Regions from separate parts of the Cytobacillus sp. C11.1 genome, predicted to be linked through region 3. Evidence: predicted binding sites of a transcription regulator. Region 3 holds the regulator's gene; each other region holds the start of a gene.
The links. The regulator Rex, encoded in region 3, represses fermentation and respiration genes when NADH is low (regulators of the CRP and FNR family bind a similar motif). The targets are predictions, from matches to a motif close to TTGTGAAATATTTCACAA.

Region 1 (4,696 bases), 1.2 Mb from region 3:
ACTAAGTGAAATCGTAATGATTACGTATTAAATATTTTTTTACTAGATAAATCGTAATAAATACGCTTTATAAAGAGAGGAGAAACGTCATGAAAAAAGCCATTATTTTTTTATTTCTAGGCCTTATTCTGGTTTTATCAGCCTGCACAGATGAAAGCCCTGCAAAAGAAGGAGGGGAAAACAAGAAAGAGACTGTTTATACAACTGTCTATCCGCTCCAATATTTTACAGAAAGGATTGGCGGAGATTTTATAGAAGTAGCAACGGTTTACCCTCCTGGATCAGATGAACATACTTTTGAGCCATCTCAAAAAGATATGATGAATTTGGCTGATTCAGATCTATTTATTTTTGTGGGACTCGGACTTGAGGGATTTGTGGAAAAAGCAAAAGAAACATTGAAAAATGAGAATGTTACAATGGCCGCAGCCGGAGAAAATATCGAATTTGTTCATTCCGAAGACAATCACGATGCAGCTCATGAAGAAGAAGAAGGGCATTCAGAGGAACATGCCGGTGACGAAGAAGAAAGCCATTCTGATGATCATTCCGGCGAAGCAGAAGAAGGCCATGATGACCATAACCATGGGGACATTGACCCGCATGTATGGCTTGACCCTTTATACGCCAAGGAATTGGCAAAATCGGTTAAAGCTGCTTTAGCAGAACAAATGCCTGAACACGAAGAGCAATTCGAAAAAAACTATCAGGAGCTTTCACAAGAGCTTGATGACTTGCACAGCGATTTCGAGCAAACCATTAAGAATGCGAAGCATAAAGAATTCATTGTTTCCCATGCAGCTTACGGCTATTGGGAAGAACGTTATGGTTTAGACCAAATTAGCGTCTCCGGGTTAAACTCTTCAAGTGAACCTACCCAAAAGGAATTACAGAAAATTATTGCTGAAGCAAAAGAGCATGACTTAAAATATGTCTTTTTTGAACAAAATGTAAGCTCACGGCTTACCGAAATTCTGCAAAAAGAAATTGGTGCCAAACCTTTAATGCTCCATAACTTGTCTGTCTTAACAGAAGAGGATATACAAGATAACCAGACTTATTTTACCCTCATGAGAGACAATCTTGCCTCGCTTGAAAAAGCATTAAATGAATAATTAAAGTTCACCTCCCAGCCTGGGAGGTTTTTTTATTCCCTTGGCTGTGTAAAAGTTCACTTTGAATTCAGCACCTGTTGATGGGAGCGGAAGGCGTGATATCCCTGCGGGAGAGTGAATCAAAGATAGATCCCGCACAGAGGTATCATGCGCAGAAGAGCAACGGGCCGTCCAGGGAAACCGAGAGACTGAAACAGAAATCAGCTCACCTGTTTTCTAGAATTCTTTCCTTAAAATCAATTCAAGGAAATGTTTACATATTTGGATTTAATTTAGAAGAAACTATTTCCATTGAAGAATTTTGAAGGGATGAAAATTCAATGAGTGATTTATTGATTGCCCGGTCCTTATTTGGGACCACCATGGGCTTCCACATTATTTTTGCCACAATAGGCGTTGGTTTGCCGCTTATGATGCTAACTGCCGAACTCCTTTATCAAAAAACGAAGGACCAGGATTACGTCATTATGGCTAAAAGGTGGACCAAGGCCTTTGCCGTTCTCCTTGGAGTGGGAATCCCGACAGGAACGATTGCGGGGACACAGCTCTCCCTCTTATGGCCAGGTTTTATGGAAGTGATCGGCATAGTAATGGCATTGCCATTCCAAATTGAAATCTACGCCTTTTTTATTGAGGCTTTATTTATGTCCATATATGTGTATGCAGCTGAAAGAATCCCGCCATGGATGCGGATTTCAAGCCTGGTTCTCGTTGCTCTTGGTGCGTTCGCTTCTGCGGTCCTGATTACAAATGTCCATGCCTTTGAAGGAACACCGCAGGGATTCAGGATTGTTGATGGAGAAATTGTCGATGTGGACCCCTGGGCTGCCTTTTTTAACCCGAGCTTTATTGTGACAGCAGGGCATGTGGCATTATCGGCTTATACCACAGGGGCATTTGTGGTCGCATCGGTAGCCGCTTTTAAAATGTTGAAGACGCCATTTGAAACCAGAGTTTATAACTTTCATAAAAAAGCGTTAATGCTTAGCTTAATCGTAGGAGGAATCTTTTCCTTTCTAACAGCTATAAACGGCCATGAATCAGCTCAATATCTGCATGAATACCAGCCTGAAAAGCTGGCTGCGGCTGAAGGGCTGTTTGAAACTCAATCGTACGCCCCGCTGGCAATCGGCGGATTTACAGACCGTGAAACACAGGAAGTGAAATGGGGAATTGAGATCCCTTGGGCGTTGAGTTTTTTGGCCGGAAATAGCTTTGATACCGTCGTAGTAGGGCTAAATGATTTTCCGGAAGAAGAGTGGCCGCCGCTTTTCATCCATACCCTTTTTAATGCGATGGTCGGCATAGGCTCATTACTGATTTTATTATCATTGGTCGCCTTCGTATGGAACAAGTTTTTGAAAAAGGACCGTTTTCCCCGTTTCTTTATGTGGGCTTTTATTGCATCTGGCCCGCTGGCAGTTCTGGGGATTGAATTTGGCTGGATTTTCGCATGTACAGGACGCCAGCCTTGGACCATTTACCGGGTGCTTTCCACTGCCGATTCCGTTACAACTGCGGAGAATTTGGGTATTTTATTTATTCTTTTTGCCTTGATTTATGTGGTGCTCGGGGTGGCAGTTGTATTTGTCATGCTTTATTACTTTAAAAAGAATACCGTCATTGATGATATCAATAGAGCTGAACAGAAAAACGTTCCACTCTACGGATCAAACTCGTGAAGGAGTGAACTGAATGCCTGAAGAACTGCTGGCCATAACGGTGCTATGGGGTTTCGTATTTATATACGCAGTTATGGCAACGATGGATTTTGGCGCCGGATTCTGGTCTATGATTTATTTAAATCGGCCGAAAATCAAAGCTGCAAATGTGGCAAACCGTTATTTATCGCCTACCTGGGAAGTTACAAACACCTTTATCGTTGCAATTGTGGTAGCCGTTTATAGCCTATTTCCTTCTGCAGCTTATACTCTGGGAACCGTACTTCTCATTCCTGGGAGCCTAATTTTACTGCTGCTGGCTATCCGCAGTGCATTCCTCGTGTTTTCCAACATCGCTGAGGAATATCGAAAACCGCTTACATATGTTTCAGGTATATCAGGGATACTGATTCCTGGGTTGCTGATCAGCGTATTGCCGATCACTCACGGGAATTTCGTGAACTTCGCTGATGGCAGGCAGTCACTGGATCTCGCACGTCTTTTTACAAGCCCCAATGAATATGCATTTATCGGCTTTGCCATCAGCAGCACCCTGTTTTTGTCATCCCTGCTGCTGGCGGATTACTCCAAAGCCTCAGAGGAAATGGTAGCCTACTCTGTGTACCGGAGGGATGCCATTATTCTGGGTCCGATTTCGATTGCAATGGCTTTTCTCATTATGTTCACACTAAAGAAGGAAGCCTTCTGGATTTATGAAAAAATGCTTGATGATCTTCCTGTGCTATTATTTTCGCTCGGATTGTTTTTACTTGGCGGATTAGCACTTTTCCTGCCATCGGTAAATAAAAAAGGCGTGAAGGGAATCCCAAGGCTCTCCGTCATAGCTGTCACCCTGCAATACCTGGCTGCCAGCTATGTATACGGAAAAGCACATCTGCCATACATCGTTTATCCAGAGGTAACCATTGCCTCCGCCTTTACAGACCCAAGTTCATTCAGGGCTATTTTCGCTACCTATATCGCAGGATTCCTAATCCTATTTCCCGGCTTTATTTACTTTTGGAGCTTATTCATGAACGACAAACGCTATCTGCGGCAAAAACAAACCAAAGACCCAACCTAACATTCCCTGCAAATGCCACGACTTAATGTCCGCACCCTGCAGAAAATAAAGAAGACCCTGGTACCAGGTACCGCCCGAATTTTGTCGAATTCGGTTTGGTCGCAAATCTGCTAAGGAGTGATAGGTAATGGCTAAAGACGTTTTATGCGAAGTAAATAACTGTACATTCTGGGCAAACGGCAACCGCTGCAGCGCTGATAAAATCTATGTAGTCAGCCATACGGGCGAAACAGCCGATAACACACGCGAAACAGACTGCAAAACCTTCGAACCGCACGACCTTTAAGAGATGGTGACAGGCACCGCCCGAATTTTGTCGAACACAGGCGTGCCATAGTGTAAGCATTTTTTAATGTCTTCCAGGTTACAATAATAAAGCGGTGCCAGGTACTATACCGGCATCGCTTTTTTTCGGGAAAGTTGAGTATTTTTTAAAATATAATGTTTAAGACATACATAACGGGGAATGTATTGAATAACAACAACTTACAGGAGTGATACATATGTTATCAACAGTTATCATGCTTGGAGCTGCGTTCGCCGCTGCTGCTGGATTAAGCTCCTTTGCGATCAAAGAGGATTCATTTATTAAAGACGAAATTACTCAATAATTTTTAGGATAAAAGACGCTGCGTAAGCGTCTTATTTTTTTGCAAATTTTCCTCTTAAGCTAAAAAATACAATACTGAGATGCAAGTTCACAAAACCGCAATAAATAAAGCATTAACAATGCTATTATTAACACTATAATAAAGATAGAAAATAATAAAAGTAGGTGTTTATATTGACCTTCGCCATTGCTCTTGTCATCATAATTCTTATAGCTGCAGTCATTT
Region 2 (4,696 bases), 2.1 Mb from region 3:
TGTGTAAAAATGGTGAACCCAGACAACCATACTTAAAATAGCAATGGCCACGATTGAGAGAATCATAGATTTGTAGCCAAATAATGATTTACGTGAAAAAGTGGCAAAAATTTCTGAGTATATACCAAATGCCGGAAGGATGAGGATATATACTTCAGGATGTCCCCAAAGCCAAAATAAATTGGCCCAAAGCATATCCATACCTCCACCAGAAACCGTAAAGAAATGTGTTCCGTAAAGTCGGTCAGTTGTCATCAGGGCAAGTGCAACCGTAAGGATCGGGAAAGCAGCCACGATAATTACTGATGCAATAAATGATGTCCATGTGAACATCGGCATTTTCATTAAAGTCATGCCCCTTGTCCGCATTTTTAAAATGGTTACCACGAAGTTAATTCCCGAAATCAGCGTTCCGATACCGGCAATCTGCAGGGCTATTGCATAATAGTTATTTGCTATGCTGGGACTAAACTCTTTCCCTGCAAGAGGGAAGTACGAAGTCCATCCAGCATCAGGGGATCCCCCAATAACAAATGAAATGTTAAACAGCATTGCACCACTGAAGAATAACCAGAAACTTAAAGCATTCAATTGCGGAAATGCAACATCTCTGGCGCCAATTTGCAATGGTATAATTACGTTCATTATTCCGATCAAAAGAGGCATTGCCATGAATAGAATCATGATTACCCCATGTGTGGTAAATACTTCATTGTAGTGCTGTGCATTTAGAAATTCCATTTCCGGTCTGGCCGTTTGGGCTTTCATCATCAGACCGTCAATTCCTCCACGGAAAAACATCAATACAGCAGCAATAATGTACATAATACCTATTCTTTTATGATCGACAGTCGTAAGCCATTCTGTCCAAAGCCATCTCCATTTTTTTAAATAGGTGATCCCGGCGATGATTCCTATCATCGTTAGGAGAATAGCAATCTGTGATCCTAGTATTAAAGGGTCACCCGTAATTAAAAGTTCATCCCATTTAATGCCCATTATGGCCACCTCCATGGCTTTCTTTATTTTCTATATTTTCATCATGACCATGTTTATCATTCTCGTTGATTTCTTCGGATTTATAGTTATCTTCTTCTTCAAAGATCTTTCCTTGATAACCATGGCCTCTATAAAGATCCGGGTTTGTATAAGCTTTAGAATCCGGATCCGCGTGGTTGACCCATCCGAGGTGAGTGTTTGAAAAAGTCATTCGTCCAAGATGTGTAGGCTTAAGCAGATCCTCATACTCTTTTTCCGTCAATTGTGGAGCTTTTTCTTTTACTTCATCAACCCATTGCTCAAATTCTTCGTGCGTTTGTGCAAGCACCTCAAATTTCATATCCGCATAACCACGGCCATTAAAGTTTGTATTTTGCCCTTCATAGGACCCAGGGTTATCCGCGATTAGATACATTTCTGTTTCCATTTTCGGCATCGTATACTTCTGGCCTCCTAAAGCAGGCACCCAGAATGACTGCATAGTACTAGCTGATGTCAGTTTGAACAAAACAGGCGTATCTTCCGGAATATTGACATAGTTAACAGTTTCAATTCCTTCTTCCGGATAACTGAAAATCCATTTCCAGTCAGCAGATGTTACATGTATGGTAATAGGCTCTTTTTCTTCATATCCTTTAGGCACGTCTTCAAGAGCATAAAGGGTTTTAACTGTAGGAATTGTCAGGGCGATTACAATTAAGATTGGTATTCCTGTCCAAATAATTTCCAAAAGTGTACTGCCATGCTCCTCCGGTGGTTCATAGTTCATATTTTCAGGCCGTTCACGGTATTTCCAAACGATGTAGCCGAATAATCCAAATACGACTACTACCACGAGAAGCATCCAGATCAGGGACCAGTTTATTAAATCAGTAATGCTTCTTGCAACAGGGCCCTGCGGTTCAAACACAACCATATTGCAGCCGCTTAGAACAAACAAGGGCAATAAGGCTGTTAAAGAGAGCAGAAATTTCTTCATCTGATTTTCATCTCCTTTTGGTAAAAAAAGCTATTGTTAAATAATTCACAAATAATGTGCGGTTTTTCACAAATTTGTAAAAAAATATATTGATGAAAAACCTGAACAGACAATAAACCATTAATAAACCTAGTTATCACTGTGTAAATGATAATAACATAGAGAAAAATAAAAAGTTGTGACAAAAGTGGGAAGGAAATTAATGTAAGCAATAAGTAAGCTAATTATTTTTGTCAAAATACATTTACAACAAGGGTTTGATAGGAAAAATGTATTTTTGAACAAATTTTGAACATTTTTTTAAAGGATGAAAAGAAAAAACAATATAATTTATTCAGGCACCTGTTTTAAGAAAAAACATAGGATAGATAATGAATTCCGCCCAAGGGAGGTTTGAGTTATGTATCCATATCATTACTATCAGGGCAGCATGAATTATCGCCAGAATGATAAATTGGCAGGAGATATTGCAAAGGCTATTAACGGTGAATATGGTGCTGTTCAATGTTATCAAAAGCTTTCTGAAATGGCTTCTAACCAAAAGGAAAAAGACCAGATCTTAGAAATTAGGCAAGATGAGATTAAGCATTTTCAGCAATTCAGTCAAATTTATATGAACCTGACCGGACAGCAGCACCAGCCACAAATGACAGAAGATTGCCCGAACACTTATAAGGAAGGTTTGGATTTTTCGTTTAATGACGAACAAAATACAGTGGATTTTTATTTGGATATAGCTGAGCAGACGTCAGATCCAACCATTAAAGAAGTTTTTAAAAGGGCAGCAGCGGATGAACAGCACCATGCGGTATGGTTTTTATATTTCTTGAATAAGCAAAAATAAGAGCTTTACTTAAGGGCTCTTTCTTTTTTGCTCCGTTAACCTTGACTGTAGATTTCGCTCAAACAAAAAAGGGCCGAAATCAAGATTGTGCTTGAACATAATATATATTTGAACACCCTTTTTTATTGAAAAATACAGAATAGTGAAGTAACATGGATTAAAAAATGAATGGCAGGGTGAGGAAATGATCGACTTACGAAGTGATACAGTAACAAAGCCAACAGAGGAAATGAGAAAAGCCGCTTATAAAGCTGAGGTAGGAGACGATGTGTACGGCGAGGATCCAACAATAAATAAATTGGAGGAAACCGCTGCTGAAATTTTGGGAAAAGAAGCTGCCTTATTTGTTACAAGCGGCACACAGGGAAATCAGATAGCCATTTTGACGCATTGCCGTCCAGGAAACGAAATCATTCTTGAAGCAGAAAGCCATATATTTTATTATGAATCCGGCGCTGCATCTGCATTTGGAGGTGTCCAGACAAGGACAATCAGGGGTGAAAGAGGTGCAATGGACCCGGCTGAAGTGAAGTATGCCATAAGAGGAGAAGATCAGCACTATCCAGAGACGGGCCTGATTTGCCTTGAAAATACCCATAATAGAGCAGGCGGTGCTGCAGTTCCGGTTGAAAATATGAAGGAAATACATAAAATCTCTAAAGAAAATAACATACCTGTACATATTGATGGGGCAAGACTGTTTAATGCCGCAGCAGCATTAAATCTGCCAGCGAAAGAACTCACTCAATATTGTGATACTGTTCAAGTGTGTTTATCCAAAGGATTAGGTGCGCCAGTTGGCTCTATTCTTGCAGGGAGCAGGGAGTTTATTGCTTCTGCAAGAAAGTGGCGTAAAAGGCTTGGAGGGGGGCTTCGCCAGTCAGGGATCATAGCTGCTCCTGGACTTGTAGCATTATCGCAAATGAGAGAACGCTTATCTGAGGATCATGAAAACGCCCAATATCTTGCCGAACAACTAAGCCAAATTAATGGAATTCACATCAGCAATCAAGTGGATACCAATATTGTTGTGGCTGATGTTAAGGACCTTAATATAGATTCTTCACAATTCGTTGAGAAAATTAAAGCAGAAGGAGTTCTTGCAGGTACATTTGGGCCTACTTCCGTTCGCTTTGTAACCCATTATGATGTTTCGAAAAACGATATTGAAAAAGCTATTGCTGCAATCCAAAGGGCTGCAAGCTAAATAAAGGGATTTACTCTTATTCCTTTCTAAAAAGGGTATTGAATAATAACTCCTTTTAGAAAGGAATGAAGAAAATGAAAAACAATGGTGAATGGTATAGTGAGCAAAATTCAGTTTATAAAACTTGGGAAGACAGGCAGGACAAAGAGGTTCTCGGGAAAAATGCTTTATATTATGGAATCCCATCTTTGATCATGATCATATTGCTTATTTTGTGATAAACAGTATATAAAAAACGCATGTTATTTTCTGTAACATGCGTTTTTTTATGCACTCAATACCGTCCTTGCCACACAGGGGATGAATAGTGCTGATGGTGAGCTTGAAAATGGCTGGGATCCCAAATGCTGTGAAACGGGTATCCCTGGTGAACGGGCTGGTACCAAGGCCCATATAACATCGCCGGAAAGCCTTGATAAGTAACCCCGCCATTCATTCCTGTTATGATATATTGCCTCAAAGGTATCACTCCTCATTTGTTCCCTTAACATCAAAATATGCTTTGAAATTCAGGAAGTTCCCATAAGGCAAATTCGGCTTTTTCTCTATATTTCCAACTATACTTTCCTCATTAATCCGCATTATAAGAAAGTAAATTTATTTTAAAGGAGATAAGCTAAAGATGAAGATGCTTTTTAACAGAAACTTTTTGTTAGGCGTATTTCTC
Region 3 (4,696 bases):
TTGCTCTCGCCCATTTTGAACCTGAACATATTCTTTTATATTCGGCCATGGGCTTTACCTTTGCTTTCCTATATGTAAAAACAAAACGGATAATCGTACCGATTTTTGCCCACGTTGCCATGAATACTCTTGTGGCAGTCATTCAGCTTAATCAGGAAAACTTGGAAAATTGGATGAAGGAAATGGAAAATGTACAAAGCTTTATCAGCTGCATTGCAGTCTAACACTCAGCGAAGTAAATCGTTTCGCTTTCACTTTATTGGAGGATTTTGATGAGAAGCACACCTTTGTTTTCAGGCATCGTATACATCCTGCTGGGATGCCTTTTTACCTTTATAGCCATTCAAAATATACAACGTGAAGAAGCATGGGGTTTCTTTACTTATTTTCTAATCATCATTGCCACATTCGATCTTGGCACCGGCCTGCGAATGGTTGGTTTCCATTTTAAAATGAAAAATAAAAAAAACAAAAAATGAGCCCGCAATAAGGCTCATTTTTTTATGATTGCTCACTTTCAATTTCCTGCAGCTTCTCTGCTTCCAATACTTTTTTATATGAAATGCGAGAGATAAAAATACTGACTTCATATAAAAGCAGCAGCGGAATCGTCACCATCATATGGGATAAAAGATCAGGCGGTGTAATAAAAGCGGCTATGACCACTAATACAAAGTAAGCATATTTCCGTATCTTCACCAAATATGCTGGTGTGACAATTCCCAGCCTTGTTAAAAACATGACCACTACCGGAAGCTGGAACAGCACCCCAAATGGAATGGTCAGCTGGAAAAGGAATTGAAAATATTCATTTATCCCAATTACTTGATTGATCGCAAGCCGGTTGGCAATGGAAGTCATGAACTCAACTACAAATGGAAATAAAATAAAATAAGCGAATGCGATTCCGCCGACAAATAGAATGACAGAAACGGGTATATAGCTCAGTGTTACATTCCGCTCTTTGTCAGATAATCCTGGGCTAATAAAGGCCCACAGCTGATATAAAATCACGGGCGATGTAATAATAAAAGCAATCAGAAAAGCAAATTGCATATAAACTTTAACCGGGTCGGTTAACCGGAAAGCATTCATCGTCAGTTCCTTCGCTTCATCCGCTTTTTGCAAATAAACAATCAGCGGTTCAGCCAGGAAAAAGCTAAATATTACGGCGATAAAGAAAAAGATAACAGAAATGACTATCCTTTTTCTTAATTCCCCTATATGTTCATAAATCGTCATATCATTATGACTCATATCTATTCATCCTAACTTACTTAGCATCTTTTTTATCGTCATTGTCCGCTAAGCCTTTTGCGCTGCGTTTTTAAATTCACGTAATGTATTCCCAGCTGCTCTTCCCAATTCCGGAAGTTTTTTTGGTCCAAAAATCACTAATGCAATCAAGATAATGAGTATGAGGCTTCCAGGTCCAAGATTCATCATTGCTGCACACCTCCCCTTACCTATAATAGCGAATCCATTACAATCTTCAACTGTTATCTATTGGAATGCAGGATGGCTTACGTTTCTGCAGGATAATTTTTTAAGAAATAAACCAATGACTGCAATTCAACAGCCAGGTCAATATGGTGAATCCGAATGGATGAAGGCACGGTCAGTCTTGCAGGCGTAAAATTCAGGATGCCTTTAATCTTGGCTTTAACCATCCGATCAGTAATCGCCTGTGCTGGCGGTGCCGGTACTGTTAAGATAGCTACCTGAATATCATTTTCTTCAATGACCTTTACCAGATCATCCATATGATAGACAGGCACATCCCCTATCTTCGTTCCTACCTTGTTCTCATCCACATCAAAAGCAACTTCTATCTTGGTATTATTATTATTCTTAAGAAAATTATAATTTAAAAAGGCCGTCCCTAAATTACCTACTCCGACCAATGCTACTTTAGTCAGTTCGTCCTGATCAAGGGTTTTACGAAAAAAGGACAGCAGATAATTTACATTATAGCCGTAACCCTTTTTCCCTAAAGCACCAAAGTAAGAAAAGTCCCGGCGGATTGTTGCCGAATCCACCTTAACCGCTTCACTTAGTTCCGCTGAAGAAACCCTTTGTTTCCCCGAGGAGTGGAGGTTTTTGAGAAAACGATAATATAAAGGAAGCCGTTTAGCAGTGGCTTGCGGTATTTTCATTGGTTCATTGGCCATTCGTTCATCTCCGTCCCTATGATGTATTAGTCTCGTTTAAAATCTCCGTTTTTTCCGCCTGTTTTTTCCATCAAAAAGGTTGGTCCGATTACCATTCCTTTGTCAACTGCTTTACACATGTCATAAACAGTTAGAGCACAAACAGAAGCTGCTGTTAACGCTTCCATTTCCACACCTGTATTTCCTTTCGTCTTTACAGAAGCAGTGTGATGAACAGAATATTTTCTTCCTGCTCAGTTTTCCATGTAAAGGAAATATCAACGCCAGTTAGCGGCAGCGGATGGCACATTGGGATAATATCCCATGTTTTTTTGCTTGCCATGATGCCGGCAACCTGTGCAACAGAAAGCACGTCCCCTTTTTTCATGGTATTAGATGTAATCTTTTCGTATATTTCCTTATTAACAGTTATGCTCGATTGGGCAATGGCTGTCCGCGCTGTTTCAGGCTTGTCGCTGACATCCACCATTTTTGCTCTGCCCTCTTGATTAAAATGGGTAAAATCCGCCATAAAAAAACACCTCTCTCCAAAATCATACACTATTTTTCCCCATCTTTGTACGGGCTTTGTATGCTTCTTCACATATTTCTTTACTATTTTCGTATAAAAATATTTCCATTCAGCACCTGCAGGATAAAAGGCCTGCCTCCTTTATTGCCGAACATATATGAATAAGTTACACTTACTCTATACTATAGAGGTGAAAAAAATGATACTTTTACAAGTAAATCAGCTATCAAAAAACTTTGCTGCTGATCCTATTTTAACGAATATAAAGCTTGAAGTACAAACCAGGGACCGGATTGCCCTTGTAGGACGTAATGGAGCAGGGAAATCTACTCTTTTAAAAATTATAGCCGGCCATATGGCATATGATTCCGGGGACATTATTAAACCCAAGGAAGTAACGGTAGGATACCTGGCTCAAAATACAGGCCTTGAGTCCCACCTTTCCATTTGGGATGAGATGCTGACAGTGTTCGAGCATTTGCAAAAACAGGAAAAACAGCTGCGCCGTCTTGAAGAAAAAATGTCAGACCCTGAAGCCATGAATAATTCCGATGCATACGATCGAATCTTAAAGGAATATGACAAGCTTCAGGTAGAATTCAAAGAGAATGGCGGCTATCAGTATGAAGCGGATATCCGTTCCATTCTTCATGGGCTGAACTTTAATTCTTTCGGCTACAATACGAAAATTTCATCCTTAAGCGGCGGCCAAAGAACAAGGCTTGCCCTTGGAAAACTTTTGCTGACAAAACCCGATATTCTCATATTGGACGAGCCTACAAACCACCTGGACATTGAAACATTATCATGGCTGGAGCAATACTTGCAGAGCTATGACGGTGCCATTCTAATTGTTTCCCATGACCGTTATTTCCTGGATAAGGTTGTTTCCCAGGTATACGAAATTTCAAGGCACCAAATCCGTAAATATCCTGGAAACTATAGCTCCTATTTGGACCAAAAAGCAGAAAACTTTGAACGGGAAATGAAGCAATTTGAAAAACAGCAGGAAGAGATTTCAAAGCTTCAGGATTTTATCCAGCGCAACCTTGCACGAGCTTCAACAACCAAACGCGCCCAAAGCCGGAGAAAACAGCTTGCCAGAATGGAAGTGATGGACAGGCCGCTGGGAGACGAGAAATCCGCATCGTTTGGCTTTGATATTGAAAGGCAATCTGGCAATGAGGTTTTAAATGTAAAATCACTGGCTGTCGGATATAATGATAAAGTTTCTGAGAATATTTCCTTCCGCCTTGCCAGAGGAGACAGCATTGCCCTTGTAGGTCCAAATGGAATCGGCAAATCTACTTTACTGAAAACAATTGTGAAAAAGATATCGGCTCTTTCCGGGGATATACAATACGGATCCAATGTAACAATCGGATACTATGACCAGGAACAGGCTGAGCTTACCAGCAATAAGCGGGTCCTAAACGAATTATGGGATGAATATCCGCTTAAGCCTGAAAAAGAAATTCGCACGATCTTAGGCAATTTTCTTTTTTCCGGTGATGACGTCCTTAAAACTGTCTCAACTCTTAGCGGCGGTGAAAAAGCCCGCCTGGCGCTGGCAAAGCTGATGATGCAGAAAGCTAATTTCTTAATCTTGGATGAGCCGACAAACCATCTTGATCTGGACAGCAAAGAAATCTTGGAAAATGCTTTAATTGACTATCCGGGGACCATACTTTTCGTTTCCCATGACCGTTATTTTATCAACAGAATAACCACAAAGGTGATAGAGCTTTCCAGCAGCGGTGCAACTGAATATCTTGGGGATTACGACTATTATGTTGAAAAGAAGCAGGAGCAAGAAGAACTGCAGGCGTTTGATCAAAATAACAATGCTCATTCTGCACAGCCTTCAAAACAGGAAAAAAATAATTATCAGCTAGATAAGGAAGCAAAAAAGGTTGAAAGACAAAGAAAAAGAAGAATGGAAGAAATCGAAGAACAGATAGAAGCGCTGGAAAAGAAAATCGAAGATTATGATCAGCTTCTCTGCGATCCGGAA
Region 4 (4,696 bases), 890 kb from region 3:
AAAACTTGGCCATTGGAACAATTTCCGAATCGTTAAGCCCTTTTTTTACGACCATATTTAGTTTAACGCCAAGCCCAGCTTCCTTTGCTGCCTCAATCCCTTTTAGTACGGGTTTGACACCCACATTGCGTCCATTAATTTTTCCAAACAGTTCATCATCCAAGCTATCCAGGCTGATATTTACCCTTTTTAGTCCCGCTTCCTTCAGATCCTTAGCATGTTTGGGGAGCAATACACCATTAGTAGTGAGCCCAATATCGTTCAGCTCCTCAATGTTCGATAGCATTTTTACTAGTTTGGGCAAGTCTTTTCTCATCAAGGGTTCTCCGCCTGTTAATCGGATTTTTTCTACTCCAAGGCTTACGAAGATTTTGGCAAGCCGTTCAATCTCTTCATAACTAAGCAGCTCGCTTTTAGGGAGAAAAGCAAAATCAGGCCCGAAAATGTCAGCCGGCATACAATATTGACAGCGGAAATTACAGCGGTCAATTACAGATATGCGCAGGTCCCTCAAAGGCCTATTTAATTGGTCCTTTATGATTGTTTTAGCCATTGCGTTCAACTCCATATAAAGAGTGACTTCCTTTATTTTTCCATCTATTTAAAGTCTATTATGCTTCATACTTAAATTTATATATATTTTAACCTTTCCCTTAAAATAACAGAAATAACCTAACACCTCAAATTCAGGGCTTTTACTATTAGAACATAAAACTTTCCCAATGTTAACAGGTGAAATAAATTTTTTTGATGTTGCAACGGCTAGATAAACCTTCGTTTTTAAAAACAGAAAAAAATGCCACAATTAAGACACAAACAACAGGTATGTTTTCACTATTTAGATGGTATTATTGTGGAAAAAGACAGAAAGATTTTTTTATAAAAGGAGGATTAGCATGACACAGACACCTATAAAACCAACCCATTCCATTGAAATTAAGGAGCTTCTACATTTCGCTGACCGGCAAATCCAAACAAAAAAAGGCTCATATATTTTTCAGGAAGGAATGGATGCTGATGAACTCTTTATCATTCTGTCCGGTAAAATTCAAATCAGCAAGATAACCGCAGATGGAAGAGAGCTTACCTTTAGAATATGCGGGGAAAATGAAATAATTGGTGAACTGACTCTTTTTACGAGCTCCCCTAAATATATGTTAAACGCTTTAGTTCTTGAAGCGGGTGAAATCGCTGTTATTAAAAAGGATGTGCTGGAAAGAGAAATTTTTAAAAACAGCAGCCTGGCTTTTGAATTTATGAAATGGATGAGTGACCATTTCCGCAAAACACAGACAAAATTCAGGGATCTTGTCCTGAACGGAAAAAAAGGCGCCCTATATTCCACCCTTATTAGGATGACCAACAGCTACGGATCCAAGGTGGACGAAGGAATCCTGATTGACCTTCCCCTCACAAACCAGGAGCTGGGCAATTTTTGCGGTACTTCACGGGAAAGTACGAATCGGATTTTAAGTGAGTTAAAAAGAGACGATATCATTACCAGTTTAGATGGAAAAATAGTCGTTAAGAATCTGCAATATTTAAAGAATGAAATTGGATGTGAAAATTGTCCGGCCATATACTGCAGCATTGAATAAGAGTGCAGAACTTAAGCTGCACTCTTTTTATTTTTTCTTATGTGATTTTCACTTTCTTCCTAAGTGCTTTTGGAATATACACACAGAACGGTTCACTTTCCAAATAATCTCCAGTCATGGCATATGCTCGTGACCTGGAGCCTCCACAAACATAACGGAACTCGCATTGTCCGCATTTCCCTTTATATTTATCAGGATTTCTAAGATCTTTAAAAATTGGAGATTCTCTATAAATTTCGGCAAGAGGCTGTTCCCTCACATTGCCGGCTTTAACAGGAAGAAGTCCGCTCGGGTAAACATCGCCTATATGCGAAATGAAAACAAATCCATTGCCGTCGTTTACTCCTTTTGGCGCCCTGCCCAAACCATCAATCGAACCAGTCAAGCCTTGCTGTGTGAGTGCATCGAGATATTGAATATCTTCGTTTTGGGCTTTTGCTTCCTTCATTTTTTGCTGAATTACCACGCGGCGATAATGCTGTGCAGCAGTTGTTTTTATGTCAAATCGCACTCTTTTACTCAAATCATAGAGCCAGGTAAATACCTTTTCATGTTCAACTGGAGAAATCATATCTTTTTCCTGTCCCCGACCTGTCGGAACAAGGAAAAATACACTCCAAAGAACACATTTCAATTCCTCTACAACCTTGGCCATTTCCTCCAGGTAATCAATATTATATCGGGAAATAACCGTATTGATTTGGACTGGAATCTCCAGTTCATGCAAATATTTTATCCTTTCAATCGTTAAATCAAAGGAACCTGATGTACCACGGAAATGATCATGAATTTCTGCATTAGGGCCATCGAGACTGAAAGCCCAGCGAGATAACCCTACTTCTTTGGCTTTTTCAATTGCTTCCTTTGTCACATTTGGAGTTGCACTCGGTGTCATGGAAACCCGGACACCTTTTTTCACTGCATATTCCGCAATTTCGAATACATCCTGTCTCATTAAAGGATCTCCACCGGTGAATACAAGCATAGGGTTATTCATTTCATATATTTGATCGATCAATGCTTTTCCTTCTTCAAAGGAGAGTTCTCTCGGATCTCTTCTGTATTGAGCTTCCGCGCGGCAATGCAGGCATTTTAACTGGCAAGCTCTTGTTAATTCCCATATCACAATAAAAGGGTCTTTATTAAAATCTCTACTGAATCCCATAATAGATGCCTCCTTAGCAGCCTCTTTTTCAGGCAGCCTATTCTAAAAAAAGCCATTAAAATTGAACAATATTTTGTCTTTGCATCGTTATTATAGGGTAATTACAAGCTTTAATAAGTGAACTTTCTCACAAATATACGTTCTTTTCGGGAAATTTGACAGGGATGTGACAAGGCTGAGCCAGAAAATTGGGATGTACTCCTGGAAGAACGTTACCGGCTAAATTCGTTTCTGTTGATAAACACCTAAAGCATAAGATCGGAGTTAATTTTGTTGTTTAGCGACCGTAGCCTACAACTGATTATCGTCGCTATTCCTGTTGATTAACGACCATACTTGCTGCCGTTAACCAATTATGGGTGTTATTCCTCGTGTTTAACGACGAAAATTGAAGTCACTAGCTGATTATCGTCGCTATTCCTGTTGATTAACGACTATACTTGCTGCCGTTAACCAATTACGGTCGCTAATTCTATATTTTAAAGTCCAAGACTGGAACTGCGAACGGATAGATCGTTAACGCTGCATGCTCCAAACCATTAAGGATCAGGAAGGAGAATTTAAAGCTTTCTTTCATCAAAAAAACAGCAAGGCATCAGCCTGCTGTTTTTGTGGAGAGTTTCTTTTATTGTACGCCAAGTGCAATCTTGGCATAGCGTGACATTCTGTCTTTTGACCAAGGCGGATTCCAGACAATATTCACTTCTGTATCCTTAACTTCAGGGATATCTGTCAAAGCGGACTTAACCTGCTCTACAATCGTTCCAGCCAAAGGACAGCCCATCGAAGTAAGGGTCATATCGATAACCGCCTTGCCTTCCTCTTCCATCTTTACATCATATACTAAGCCCAAGTTAACAATATCAATGCCAAGCTCAGGGTCTACTACAAGTTCAAGTGCACCCATGATGCTATCTTTTAAATCCTGATCCATTTTGCAGCACTCCTTCTTTTTGTACTTTAGTTTATCATAACAAATATTTAAACGAATTGAAAAAAAGTTGGTTATAGGTGTGTGTCAAACCACTTTACTGTTTCAAGTAACCCTTCTCTGCTTACTTTATGTCCTGCTTTCTCATCTGTAATAAATCGAAGTTTTTCAGGTGCATCGTTGTATAGGGGCTGTATGCTTTCATAAAAATGATATGTATAGGTAAATGGAACAACTGAATCCTTTTTACCATGCCAGAACATCAGCGGCCTTCCTCCCAGTTTTTCAGGCTGCAGGCTTAAATCCTGCACTCTTAGGGTTTTCAGCAGATCAGTAACTTCATCCTCATTCATCGGAATTTCAATATTATTTTTTGGGAGTTCATCCAGCTGCCATTGGGCAAACTTTTCATAGTATGGCATTCCCATAAGGCTGACTGCAGCTTTGACCCAGTCATATTGCGTCAATGCTCCTAATGTAACAATGCCGCCCATGGATGTTCCAACAAGACCTATTCTTTCAGGATCAACAAGCTTTTCATCTAAATATGCTTCCTTAATGATCTTCAATTCAGCAATAGTATTGAGGACAATATCCCATAACTTGAAATTTAAATCATTGCCTGACAAACCGGCTGCCCTTTCTCCGTGATACAATGTATCCGGCAGCACTACCCGAAAACCTTTTTCTGCAAGCAAATAGGCGTAATGAAGGTTATGTTCTTTTGCACTTGTAAAGCCATGGACAAAAATGATAACAGGCAGTTGAGCCTTTCTTAACTCCTGTCTGGCCAAGTCCAGCACAGGAATCTCCTTAATGTACTTATTTTCTATAATAACCAAAGCTCTTCCTCCCAAACAATGTCCCCTAATAGTAATAACTGCATGTATATTACTGCGTCTTTAATATTTAGGCAATTTTTTTACAAAAATAATATAATATTGGTAACATATATATATAATGTTTGTAAAAGCTGAAGCTTGACTCGTTTGTAAATTCTTT

Region 1: a site for Rex is predicted at 1,160-1,177, ahead of AC3ZVC_RS08945 (cytochrome ubiquinol oxidase subunit I). Genes of this name have one in related genera too.
Region 2: a site for Rex is predicted at 2,012-2,029, ahead of qoxA (cytochrome aa3 quinol oxidase subunit II). Genes of this name have one in related genera too.
Region 4: a site for Rex is predicted at 2,879-2,896, ahead of AC3ZVC_RS23320 (TIGR04053 family radical SAM/SPASM domain-containing protein). Genes of this name have one in related genera too.

What each region holds. Positions count from the first base shown of each region.
Region 1 is NZ_CM176935.1:1,795,397-1,800,092, reverse strand. Features, by position in the region: gene AC3ZVC_RS08950 (metal ABC transporter solute-binding protein, Zn/Mn family) at 90-1,115, shown strand; gene AC3ZVC_RS08945 (cytochrome ubiquinol oxidase subunit I) at 1,436-2,797, shown strand; gene AC3ZVC_RS08940 (cytochrome d ubiquinol oxidase subunit II) at 2,811-3,860, shown strand; gene AC3ZVC_RS08935 (DUF1540 domain-containing protein) at 3,988-4,146, shown strand; gene AC3ZVC_RS08930 (hypothetical protein) at 4,645-4,696, shown strand, end outside.
Region 2 is NZ_CM176935.1:3,536,056-3,540,751, forward strand. Features, by position in the region: gene qoxB (cytochrome aa3 quinol oxidase subunit I) at 1-999, opposite strand, end outside; gene qoxA (cytochrome aa3 quinol oxidase subunit II) at 989-1,978, opposite strand; gene AC3ZVC_RS17550 (ferritin-like domain-containing protein) at 2,379-2,822, shown strand; gene ltaE (low-specificity L-threonine aldolase) at 3,007-4,029, shown strand; gene AC3ZVC_RS17560 (hypothetical protein) at 4,104-4,247, shown strand; gene AC3ZVC_RS17565 (CAP domain-containing protein) at 4,652-4,696, shown strand, end outside.
Region 3 is NZ_CM176935.1:606,543-611,238, forward strand. Features, by position in the region: gene AC3ZVC_RS03020 (CPBP family intramembrane glutamic endopeptidase) at 1-224, shown strand, start outside; gene AC3ZVC_RS03025 (DUF4305 domain-containing protein) at 273-479, shown strand; gene tatC (twin-arginine translocase subunit TatC) at 502-1,257, opposite strand; partial or broken gene tatA (twin-arginine translocase TatA/TatE family subunit) at 1,274-1,443, opposite strand; gene AC3ZVC_RS03040 (redox-sensing transcriptional repressor Rex) at 1,524-2,171, opposite strand; partial or broken gene moaC (cyclic pyranopterin monophosphate synthase MoaC) at 2,198-2,682, opposite strand; gene AC3ZVC_RS03050 (ABC-F family ATP-binding cassette domain-containing protein) at 2,882-4,696, shown strand, end outside.
Region 4 is NZ_CM176935.1:4,713,378-4,718,073, forward strand. Features, by position in the region: gene moaA (GTP 3',8-cyclase MoaA) at 1-553, opposite strand, end outside; gene AC3ZVC_RS23315 (Crp/Fnr family transcriptional regulator) at 897-1,598, shown strand; gene AC3ZVC_RS23320 (TIGR04053 family radical SAM/SPASM domain-containing protein) at 1,636-2,763, opposite strand; gene AC3ZVC_RS23325 (metal-sulfur cluster assembly factor) at 3,389-3,697, opposite strand; gene AC3ZVC_RS23330 (alpha/beta fold hydrolase) at 3,769-4,536, opposite strand.